One region of the Kitasatospora sp. NPDC048540 genome, then DNA from elsewhere that is predicted to be linked to it. Evidence: riboswitches for the same ligand, from Rfam matches in the RefSeq annotation. Region 1 holds a riboswitch; each other region holds the start of a gene.
The links. A riboswitch is a leader RNA that binds a small molecule or an ion and turns the genes downstream of it on or off. The one in region 1 is predicted to bind cobalamin.

Region 1 (3,251 bases):
ACAGCGACGTCGGCGCGTTGCCGACGGCGACCACCGCGCCCTCCAGGTGCGGCAGCCACAGCTCCATCGCGGCGGCGCTGCGGGTGTTGCCCAGCTTCGCGGCCAGCTCCGGCACCGCGGGGTCGGCCAGTGTGCAGATCACCTCGTTGCCGGCCGGCAGCCGCTTGCGGGTGACCCCGCTGGCCACCATGTTCACGTCGCACAGGATCGGCGCCCCGGCGCGCAGCGCCTCGCGGGCGCGGGCCACCACGCCCGGCGAGTACGCCAGGTCCTCGACCAGGTCGGTCATGCCGCAGGCGTGGATCATCCGCACCGCGACCTGGGCCACGTCGGCGGGCAGGCCGGCCAGGTCGGCCTCGGCCCGGATGGTGGCAAAGGACTGCCGGTAGATCTCGGCGCCGTCCTTCTCGTACTCGATCACGTCATCCTCCGGGCCTCGGCGACCGCCTCGGCCATCTCTTGCGTCGTCACTTCCACCGAGGCCTCGCCCCGGGTCACCCGGTAGCCCTGCCCCGTGGCGAGCACGTCCACCCAGGTTCCGCCCGGGTGTCCGCAGCGCCGCCCGCAGCCGGACCAGTGCACCGGCACCCCCGGCTGCTCCGCCGCGTCCAGGGCCGCCGCCGCGTCGGCGCGCACGTCGGCCAGCGACTTCGCGCAGCCGGGCGTTCCGGTGCACGCGCTGGCCCGCTCCCAGGGCGAGCCCGGTTCGGTGCGCAGTCCGGCCGCGGCCAGCCGGGGCAGCCAGCCGGCCGCCGCCCCGGGCAGCACCACGCCGCGCCAGGGCGTCACCCGCAGGCCGTCCGCGGCCGCCTCGGCCAGCAGCCGCCACTGCCCGGCGTCGGCCCGGCCGAACCGCAGGCCGACCGACAGACCGCCGGGCAGCACGCCGGCCGGCGGGTGCGGCCCGGCCGGCGCGGGCAGCTCCAGCGGGCCGGGGTCGAGCAGACCGGGTACCTCGCGCAGGTGCCAGGCGGTACGGCCGGCGGCCTCCAGCGCGGCCAGGAAGTCGCGGGCGGCGCCGAGGGCCGCGTCCACCGCGCCGCCGGCGGGTACCGGCCGGGCGGTGGCGGCCCGGCCCAGGCGCAGCAGGGCCGCGCCGCCGGGCCTTGCGATCAATGTCACATCGGCGTCCAGGGCGGCCACGTCGCCGCGTCCGTCGTCCAGCGCGAACAGGAACTTGCCGCTCAGCGCGGCCGCCCAGTCGCTCGCGCACAGCCGGCGGTCGAGCTCGCGCACCCAGGCCTGGACGTCGGCGTGGCCGCGGCCGTCGAGGCCGGCCAGCGGGGAGGCGACGATGTTGCGGACCCGCTCGTGCGTGTCGGAGGGCAGCAGGCCGGCCGCGCGCAGCCGCCCGCCCAGCTCGGCGCCGGCGTCCGAACCGAGGCCGCGCAGTTGGACGTTGCCGCGCGAGGTGGTCTCCAGCTGCCCGTCACCGAGCTGCTCGGCGGCCTCGGCCAGGACCAGTGCCTGAGCGGCCGTCAGCAGTCCGCCGGGTACCCGGACCCGGGCGAGCGCGCCGTCGTCGGCCCGGTGCAGGCGCAGCGCGCCGGGGCAGGCGTCGGCCCGGCCCCGGTCGGGCAGGGCGGGGCCCGGCGCGGAGGCGTCGGGTGTGGGTGGCATGGCGGCGAGCATACAGATGGTCCGATCGGATGCCCCGGTCTCGTAGATCACAGCCGCGGACCAGCTCCGCAGCCGGTCGGCACCCCGTACGATGCTGCCCGGGTGGCCCGCGGGCCACCCGTGCCAGCGACGGCGCAAGGGGAGGAAACCGGTGCAAACCCGGTGCGGTCCCGCCACTGTGACCACGGTTCACCGCCGTGGGAGCCAGGAACTCCTGCCGTCCCTCAGACCAGCCCTCCGGCGCGTGGCCGGGGGGAACCGCCACGGGGCGCGGACCCCGAGGAAGGCTTGACCTGTGCGCTGCCGCATGTCCTGCGCCGCCCGCCCGTTCGCCGACGAGGCCGGGAGGCCCCTCGCATGATCCTGCTGCTGTCGACCTCCGACACCGACCTGCTCAGCGCCCGCGCCTCGAACGGCCCGGTGCCGTACCGCCTGGGCAACCCGGCCCGGCTGGCCGTCGAGGACCTGCCCGCGCTGACCGAGGGCACCGACCTGGTGATCGTCCGGCTGCTCGGCGGCCGCCGGGCCTGGCAGGAGGGCCTGGACGCGCTGCTGGCCGGCCCCCGCCCGGTCGTGGTGCTGACCGGCGAGCAGGCCCCGGACGCCCAGCTGATGGAGCTGTCCACCGTCCCGGCCGGGCTCGCCGCCGAGGCGCACGCCTACCTCGCGCACGGCGGCCCGGCCAACCTGGCCGAACTGGGCGCCTTCCTGTCCGACACCGTGCTGCTGACCGGCCACGGCTTCGCGCCGCCCGTGTCCGCGCCGGAGTGGGGCCCGCTGGAGCGCACCGCCCGCACCACGGAGGGCCCGGTGATCGCGGTGCTGTACTACCGCGCCCACCACATGAGCGGCAACACCGGCTTCGTCGAGACGCTCTGCCGGGCGATCGAGGACCGGGGGGCGCGGGCGCTGCCGCTGTACTGCTCCTCGCTGCGCGGCGCCGAGCCGGAGCTGCTGGCGCGCCTGGGCACCGCCGACGCGATCGTCACCACCGTGCTGGCGGCCGGCGGCACCCGCCCGGCCGACGCGCAGGCCGGCGGCGACGAGGAGGCCTGGGACGCGGGCGCGCTGGCCGCGCTGGACCGCCCGATCCTGCAGGCGCTCTGCCTGACCTGGTCGCGGGCGGCCTGGGAGGCCAGCGACGACGGCCTGTCCCCGCTGGACACCGCCACCCAGATCGCCGTCCCGGAGTTCGACGGCCGTCTGATCACCGTGCCGTTCTCGTTCAAGGAGCTGGACGAGGACGGGCTGACCGTCTACGCGGCCGACCCCGAGCGGGCCGCCCGGGTGGCGGGGATCGCGGTCCGGCACGCCCGGCTGCGGCACATCCCGGCCGCCGAGCGGCGGCTCGCGCTGGTGCTCTCGGCGTACCCGACCAAGCACGCCCGGGTCGGCAACGCGGTCGGCCTGGACACCCCGGCCTCCGCGATGCGGCTGCTGGAGCGGCTCCGTGCGGAGGGCATGGACCTGGGCACCGGTCTGCCCGGTCTGGACGACGACGCGTCCGAGGACCGCCCCAACCCGCCCCGAGCGGGCGACCAGGCGAGCGGGCGAGGACACGAGGGTGACGCGCTGATCCATGCGCTGATCGCGGCGGGCGGGTACGACCAGGACTGGCTGACCGAGGACCA
Region 2 (3,251 bases), on a different contig from region 1:
TGGTGCAGCGGCGGCCGTCGAGCAGGCCGGCCGCGCCGAGCAGGAAGGTTCCGTTGCAGATCGACAGCACCCGGGCGCCGCGCGCCACGGCGGCCCGCAGGGCCTCGATCAGCGGGGCCGGGTACTCGTCCCGGATTCCGGTGGCGGCGGCGATCACCAGGTCGGCCCCGGCGATCCGCTCCACGCCGTGGGGGACGTCCACGCTGAAGCCGGCGTGGGTGCGCAGTGGTCCGGGGCGGGCCGAGGCCAGCGCGAAGTCGTAGACCGGCAGGCCGTCGTCGCTGCGGTCGAGGCCGAAGACCTCGCAGGCGACGCCCAGTTCGAAGGGGTGGATCTCCTCCAGCACCACGGTGACGACGTTGCTCAGCATGGTCCCAGGATGCCGGTGGCAGCTTTTCGAGGCAAGTGGTCTTTTCTGCCACTCGTGGCCGCGCCCGGGTGTCGCGAGAGTGGAGGACATGGACTCTTCGGCATCGATGGGCGTGCTCGCCCTGGCCGCCGCGGTCGGGGGCTTCGGCCTGCTCGGCCTGCTGGTCGGCCGCGACCTGGAACGCACCTCCCGGCACGGCCGGGACAACTGGCACCGCCCCGGCGGCTACCCGGCCGACCCCGGCGGGCCGGACCGGCTGCACGGCGCCGCGGCGGGCGCGGGCGCCGCGACCACCAGCCCGCCCCCGGCCGCGCCGCCGTTCACCACCCGGCTCGCCACCACCCTGGCTGCCGCCGCCGACCGCGGCCCCGGCAGACTGGTGGCATGGACACCGCCCCCGACCTCGTCATCCGCCGGGCCCTCCCCGAGGACCTGGACGCCGCCGGAGCCCTCTCGGTCGAGGTCTACGTCGGCGAGGGCTACAGCCGCCCGGACGGGCCCTATCCCGAGCTCCTGCGGGACACCCGGCGCCGCGCCGAGGAGGCCGAGCTCCTCGTCGCCGTCGACCCGGCCGGCGGAGCCGTGCTCGGCAGTGTGACCTTCGCCCCGGGCGGCAATCCGTGGGCCGACATCGCGGCGCCGCACGAGGGCGAGATCCGGATGCTGGCGGTGGCCCGGGCGGCCCGCGGCCGGGGCGCCGGGAGCGCGCTGGTACGGGCCGCGATGGCCCGCAGCCGGGAGCTGGGGCTGACCGGGATGGCGTTCTCCACCCGTCCGGCGATGACCGCGGCACACCGCGTCTACGAACGGCTGGGGTTCCGGCGGAGCCCCGAGCGGGACTGGGAGCCGGCCCCCGGCATTGATGTGATCGTCTATTCGATCACATTCTGACGGCTCACCCCGTGGCGCAACGCAGTCGAGCGACCACGACACGCGGCACTACATCTGGTGGCGCATCCTGACCCCGCCCACAACATGTATGCTCGCTCTCGCTGTCGACGCAGGGGAACCCGGTGGGAGTCCGGGACTGCCCCGCAACGGTGAGCGGGCTTCGCAACACCCTGACCCGCGAGTCCGAGACCTGCCGACGGCGTGCCACACGGCTTCCCCGCAGATGCCTTGCAGCACCGCAGTACTTGTCCGGGCCTCGCGGGTGGGCCGGGGTGGGACCACGCACGCCTGGTGATTCGGCGTGCCGCTCCGCCCTGCCTGAAACGGTCCGGCCGATCTCGTCCGCCGCCGCCACAGGAGAGAGTGCGCCTTGACCGTCGCCGCCTCAGTCGCCCTGCCGTCCCAGGGTTCCTCCCCCAGCCTCCGGCCGGGTGGTGCCACCACCACCGCCGACGCTGATCCCGGTGCCGCGCTGCTGCGCCTGCTCACCGACCGCAGCGCCGACCTTCCTCAGGTGGACCCCGGCCACGTCGCCGCCGCCGCGCTGCGCGGCCGCCACGCCGGCTCCGACTTCGCGGAGCTGCGTGGACTGGCCGTGGAGGCCGCCGCGTCGATGATCGCCGAGGACCCGCAGTACTCCAAGCTCGCCGCCCGGCTGCTGGCGCTGGAGATCTCGGACGAGGCCGTCGGCCAGGGCGCCGTGTCGTTCGCCGCCTCGATCGCCGTCGGCCACGCCGAGGGCCTGATCGGCGACACCACCGCGGACTTCGTGGCCAAGCACGCGGACGCCTTCGACGCCCTGATCGACGAGCGCGGCGACGACCGCTTCGAGTACTTCGGCCTGCGCACCGTGCAGTCCCGCTACCTGCTGCGCCACCCGATCACCCGCAAGGTGATCGAGACCCCGCAGCACTTCCTGCTCCGGGTGGCGGCGGGCCTCGCCGTGGGCGACGGCGAGCAGGCGGTGCGCGAGGTCGCGGAGCTGTACGCGCTGATGAGCGCGCTCTCCTACCTGCCGTCCTCGCCGACCCTGTTCAACTCCGGCACCAAGCACCCGCAGATGTCCAGCTGCTACCTGCTGGACTCGCCGCTGGACAACCTGGACTCGATCTACTCGCGCTACGCGCAGATCGCCCGGCTGTCCAAGCACGCCGGCGGCATCGGCCTGTCCTACAGCCGGATCCGCTCGCGCGGCAGCCTGATCCGGGGCACCAACGGCAAGTCCAACGGCATCGTGCCGTTCCTGCGCACCCTGGACTCCTCGGTCGCCGCGGTCAACCAGGGCGGCCGGCGCAAGGGCGCCGCCTGTGTCTACCTGGAGACCTGGCACGCCGACATCGAGGAGTTCCTGGAGCTCCGCGACAACACCGGCGAGGAGGCCCGCCGGACCCACAACCTGAACCTGGCGCACTGGATCCCGGACGAGTTCATGCGCCGGGTGAACGCCAACGCCGACTGGTCGCTGTTCTCCCCGGCCGACGTGCCCGAGCTGGTCGACCTGTGGGGCGCCGACTTCGACGAGGCGTACCTGAAGGCCGAGCAGGCCGGCAAGGCCGTGCGCACCATCCCCGCGCAGACCCTGTACGCCCGGATGATGCGCACCCTGGCGCAGACCGGCAACGGCTGGATGACCTTCAAGGACGCCTCCAACCGCGCCGCCAACCAGACCGCGCTGCCCGGCCGCACGGTGCACTCCTCCAACCTGTGCACCGAGATCCTGGAGGTCACCGACGACTCCGAGACCGCGGTCTGCAACCTGGGCTCGGTCAACCTCGGTGCCCACGTGGCCGACGGCGCCACCGTCGCCGACCTCACGGGCGCGATGGACTGGGACCGGCTGGACGCCACCGTGCGCACCGCCGTGACCTTCCTCGACCGGGTCATCGACATCAACTTCTACCCGACCCCCGAGGCCGGGAACTCCAACTCGCGCTGGCGCCCGGTGGGCCTGGGCGTGATGGGCCTGCAGGACGTCTTCTTCAAGCTGCGG
Region 3 (3,251 bases), on a different contig from region 1:
GCTGCGACCCGCACCGACCCGCCCCGACCCGAAGAGGCAACCGCATGAACGACCTTCGCCGTGTCGCCGTCGTCGGCGCCGGACAGATGGGCTCCGGCATCGCCGAGGTCTTCGCCCGCGCCGGCCTGGACACCATCGTCTGCGAGAAGGATCCGGCCGCCCTGCGCGCCGCCCGCGCCCGGATCGACCGCTCCCTGCACCACGCGGCCGACCGCGGCCGGATCAGCGATCAGCAGCGCACCGCGGCCTGGGGCCACCTGATCTTCGCCGACGACCTGGAGGCACTCGCCGACCGCCAACTCGTCGTCGAGGCCGTCGTCGAGGACGAGAGCGTCAAGACCGAGATCCTCACCGCCCTCGACAAGGTCCTGGCCGACGAGCAGGCCGTCCTCGCCACCAACACCTCCGCCATCCCGGTCACCCGGCTCGGCATCGCCACCGGCCGCCCCTCGCACGTGCTGGGCCTGCACTTCTTCAACCCGGCCCCGGTGATGCCGCTGGTCGAACTGGTCGCCTCGCTGCACACCGACCCGACCGTCCTGCACCGGGTGGGGGCGTTCGTCGAGGAGGTGCTCGGCAAGCACGTCATCCGCTCGCGCGACCGGGCCGGCTTCGTCGTCAACGCCCTGCTGGTCCCGTACCTGCTGGCCGCGATCCGGATGGCCGAGGCCGGCCACGCCACCGCCGCCGACATCGACGCCGGCATGGTCCACGGCTGCGCCCACCCCATGGGCCCGCTCCAACTCGCCGACCTGATCGGCCTGGACACCGTGCAGGCCATCGCCGAGTCGATGTACGAGGAGTACAAGGAGCCGCTGTACGCCCCGCCGCCGCTGCTCGCCCGAATGGTCGAGGCCGGGCTGCTCGGCCGCAAGAGCGGAAGGGGGTTCCACCGCCACCGGCCGGTGTGACCGTACGTGACCCGCCGGTGCCCGGCCTCTGTCGCGGAGGGCCGGGCACCGGCGGAGCACGGCGGTTCCGCCGGGTCCGGCTCGGTCGTCGGCGACCGATCCGGACCCGGCGAGATGTGACGCACGCGCCATTGACCGGGCCTTTCGCCCGTCGCCATGATGGGCCGTCATGTTGTGACTCCGCCGCTGGGGGAAGTCCGGTCCGAATCCGGCGCTGACCCGCAACGGTAGGCCGCCGACGGCTGTCGGCGGCGAGCCCGAGTACCCGGCGGCGGAGGTGTGTTCCCTCCTCCCGTCGTGGTCTGCGGGCCGGAGCTCCGAGGGCTGCCCGGACTCGTTCCGGCCCCCTGCGGCCGCCCCTGCGCCCAGGCCCGGAAAGGCCTTCCATGCCAGCGCTCCGCCGTTCCCTCGGCCTGCTCGCGGTACCCGCCCTCGCCGTCGCCACCGTCCTTCCGGCGGCCGCCGCCGCCCAGGCCTCCCCCGCCGCCGCCCCCGCATCCGCATCGGCCTCCGCGTCCACGACCGCCACCGTCCGCCCGGACGCCGCCGCGGCCGGCTGGCTCGCCCGCCAACTGGTCGACGGCGACCACTTCGAGGCCGTGTTCGACGGCGTCCACTATCCCGACCAGGGCCTGACCGTCGACGCCGTGCTGGCCTTCGCGGCCTCCCACAGCTCCGACCAGGCCGCGGCCCGCGCCACCGCTTGGCTCGCCAAGCCCGAGATCATCACCGGCTACCTCGGCGACGGCACCACCGAGGCCTACGCCGGCGCCACCGCCAAGCTGCTGCTGGCCGCCGAGGTCCGCGGCGAGAACCCGGCCGCCTTCGGTGGCGTCGACCTCCCCGCCCGGCTCCGCTCGCTCCAGACCCCGAGCGGCCGCTTCTCCGACCGCTCCCAGTGGGGCGACTACAGCAACGCCTTCGGCCAGTCCCTCGCCCTGATAGCGCTCCAGCGCACCCACGCGGGCGCCCCGGCCGCCGCCGTCGACTTCCTCGCCGCCGCCCAGTGCGCGGACGGCGGCTTCCCGATCTCCTTCGGCCAGCCCACCTGCACCGCCGACCCGGACGCCACCGCACTCGCCGTCCAGGCCCTCACCGCCACCGGCCGCCCCGCCAAGGCCGCCGCAGGTCTCGGCTGGCTGACGGCCCACCAGAACGCCGACGGCGGGTTCGCCGCCGCGGGCGCCACCGCCTCCAACGCCAACAGCACCGGCCTGGCGACCGAGACCCTGCTCTCCTCCGGCCGCCTCGGCGCCGGCCTCAAGGGCTGGAGCAGCCTGGTCAAGCTCCAGCAGGGCTGCGCCGCCGACCCGGCCGTCCGCGGCGCGGTCGCCTACGACGCCACCGGCTTCAACACCGGCAACGGCGTCCGCGCCACCGCGCAGGCCGTCCTCGGCCTCGCCGGTACCCCGCTGGCGGCCCTCTCCGCCCACGGCGCCCGCCCCGCCGCGCCGGTCCTCGCCTGCCCGGCGACCACCCGCTGAACGCCCTGACCCCGCAAGGAGCTTCCGCATGAGCGACACCCTCACCCCGGCCCGCCCCGCCCGCCGCACCGCCCGCCGCACCCTCGGCTCGACCGCCGCCGCGGCGGCGCTGACCGCCGGTCTGCTCGGCGTCTCCGCCGCCCAGGCCCCGCAGGCGCAGGCCGCGGCCTGCACCGGCACCACCGGCGTCACCGTGGTGGTCGACTTCACCGCCGTGGGCGGCGGCATCCAGACCGGCTGCGCCCCGGGCGACCCGGCCACCGGCCTGGCCGCACTCACCGGCGCCGGGTTCTCCTGGGCCTTCCACCCGCGCTTCCCCGGCTTCGTCTGCAAGATCAACTCACTGCCGGCCACCTGCACCAACCCCACCGGCAGCGCCTACTGGTCGTACTGGCACGCGCAGCACGGCGGCGCCTGGTCGTACAGCAGCCTCGGCGCGGGCAGCTACAACCCCGCCCCCGGCGACGTCGAAGGCTGGGCCTTCGGCGCGGGCACCCAGCCGGGCATCACCGCCCCCTGACACCCCGCACGACCGCCGGTGCCCCGTTCCCCGCGCAATGCTCGGGGCATCGGCGGGAGGGCGCGGTCACCCGACCGCACCGGGAGCGAACTCCAGCTGCCCACCGGGCTCCCGGGCCGAGCGGATCTTCCGGCCGTACGGGACGGCCGGGTCCGGATCCTCGACGGACCGGCCTGCTTCAACCGCCCCGGCCCCGGGTCGTCCGCGGCGCCGGGGTCCTGGCCCACGTCCTGCACGCCGTCCGGGCGGGTGAACCGGTCACCGGGCAGGAAGCCCGGCGGGTGCCGGCGGACCGGCGCAGACGCGACCTTCTGACGGGCCGGTCGGTCGAGCGGA

Region 2: linked by a shared signal. The riboswitch ahead of AB0D08_RS13405 (ribonucleoside-diphosphate reductase subunit alpha) and the one ahead of cobN (cobaltochelatase subunit CobN) in region 1 are both predicted to bind cobalamin.
Region 3: linked by a shared signal. The riboswitch ahead of AB0D08_RS17865 (peptidase) and the one ahead of cobN (cobaltochelatase subunit CobN) in region 1 are both predicted to bind cobalamin.

The regions. Positions count from the first base shown of each region.
Region 1 covers NZ_JBEZIR010000004.1:94,661-97,911, reverse strand. Annotated here, with positions in the region: gene AB0D08_RS03815 (precorrin-8X methylmutase) at 1-421, opposite strand, end outside; gene AB0D08_RS03810 (hypothetical protein) at 418-1,620, opposite strand; cobalamin riboswitch at 1,734-1,857, shown strand; gene cobN (cobaltochelatase subunit CobN) at 1,978-3,251, shown strand, end outside.
Region 2 covers NZ_JBEZIR010000026.1:63,677-66,927, reverse strand. Annotated here, with positions in the region: gene AB0D08_RS13415 (helix-turn-helix domain-containing protein) at 1-370, opposite strand, end outside; gene AB0D08_RS13410 (GNAT family N-acetyltransferase) at 755-1,261, shown strand; cobalamin riboswitch at 1,338-1,474, shown strand; gene AB0D08_RS13405 (ribonucleoside-diphosphate reductase subunit alpha) at 1,734-3,251, shown strand, end outside.
Region 3 covers NZ_JBEZIR010000040.1:20,878-24,128, reverse strand. Annotated here, with positions in the region: gene AB0D08_RS17870 (3-hydroxybutyryl-CoA dehydrogenase) at 45-911, shown strand; cobalamin riboswitch at 1,079-1,199, shown strand; gene AB0D08_RS17865 (peptidase) at 1,298-2,395, shown strand; gene AB0D08_RS17860 (flagellar hook-length control protein FliK) at 2,424-2,915, shown strand.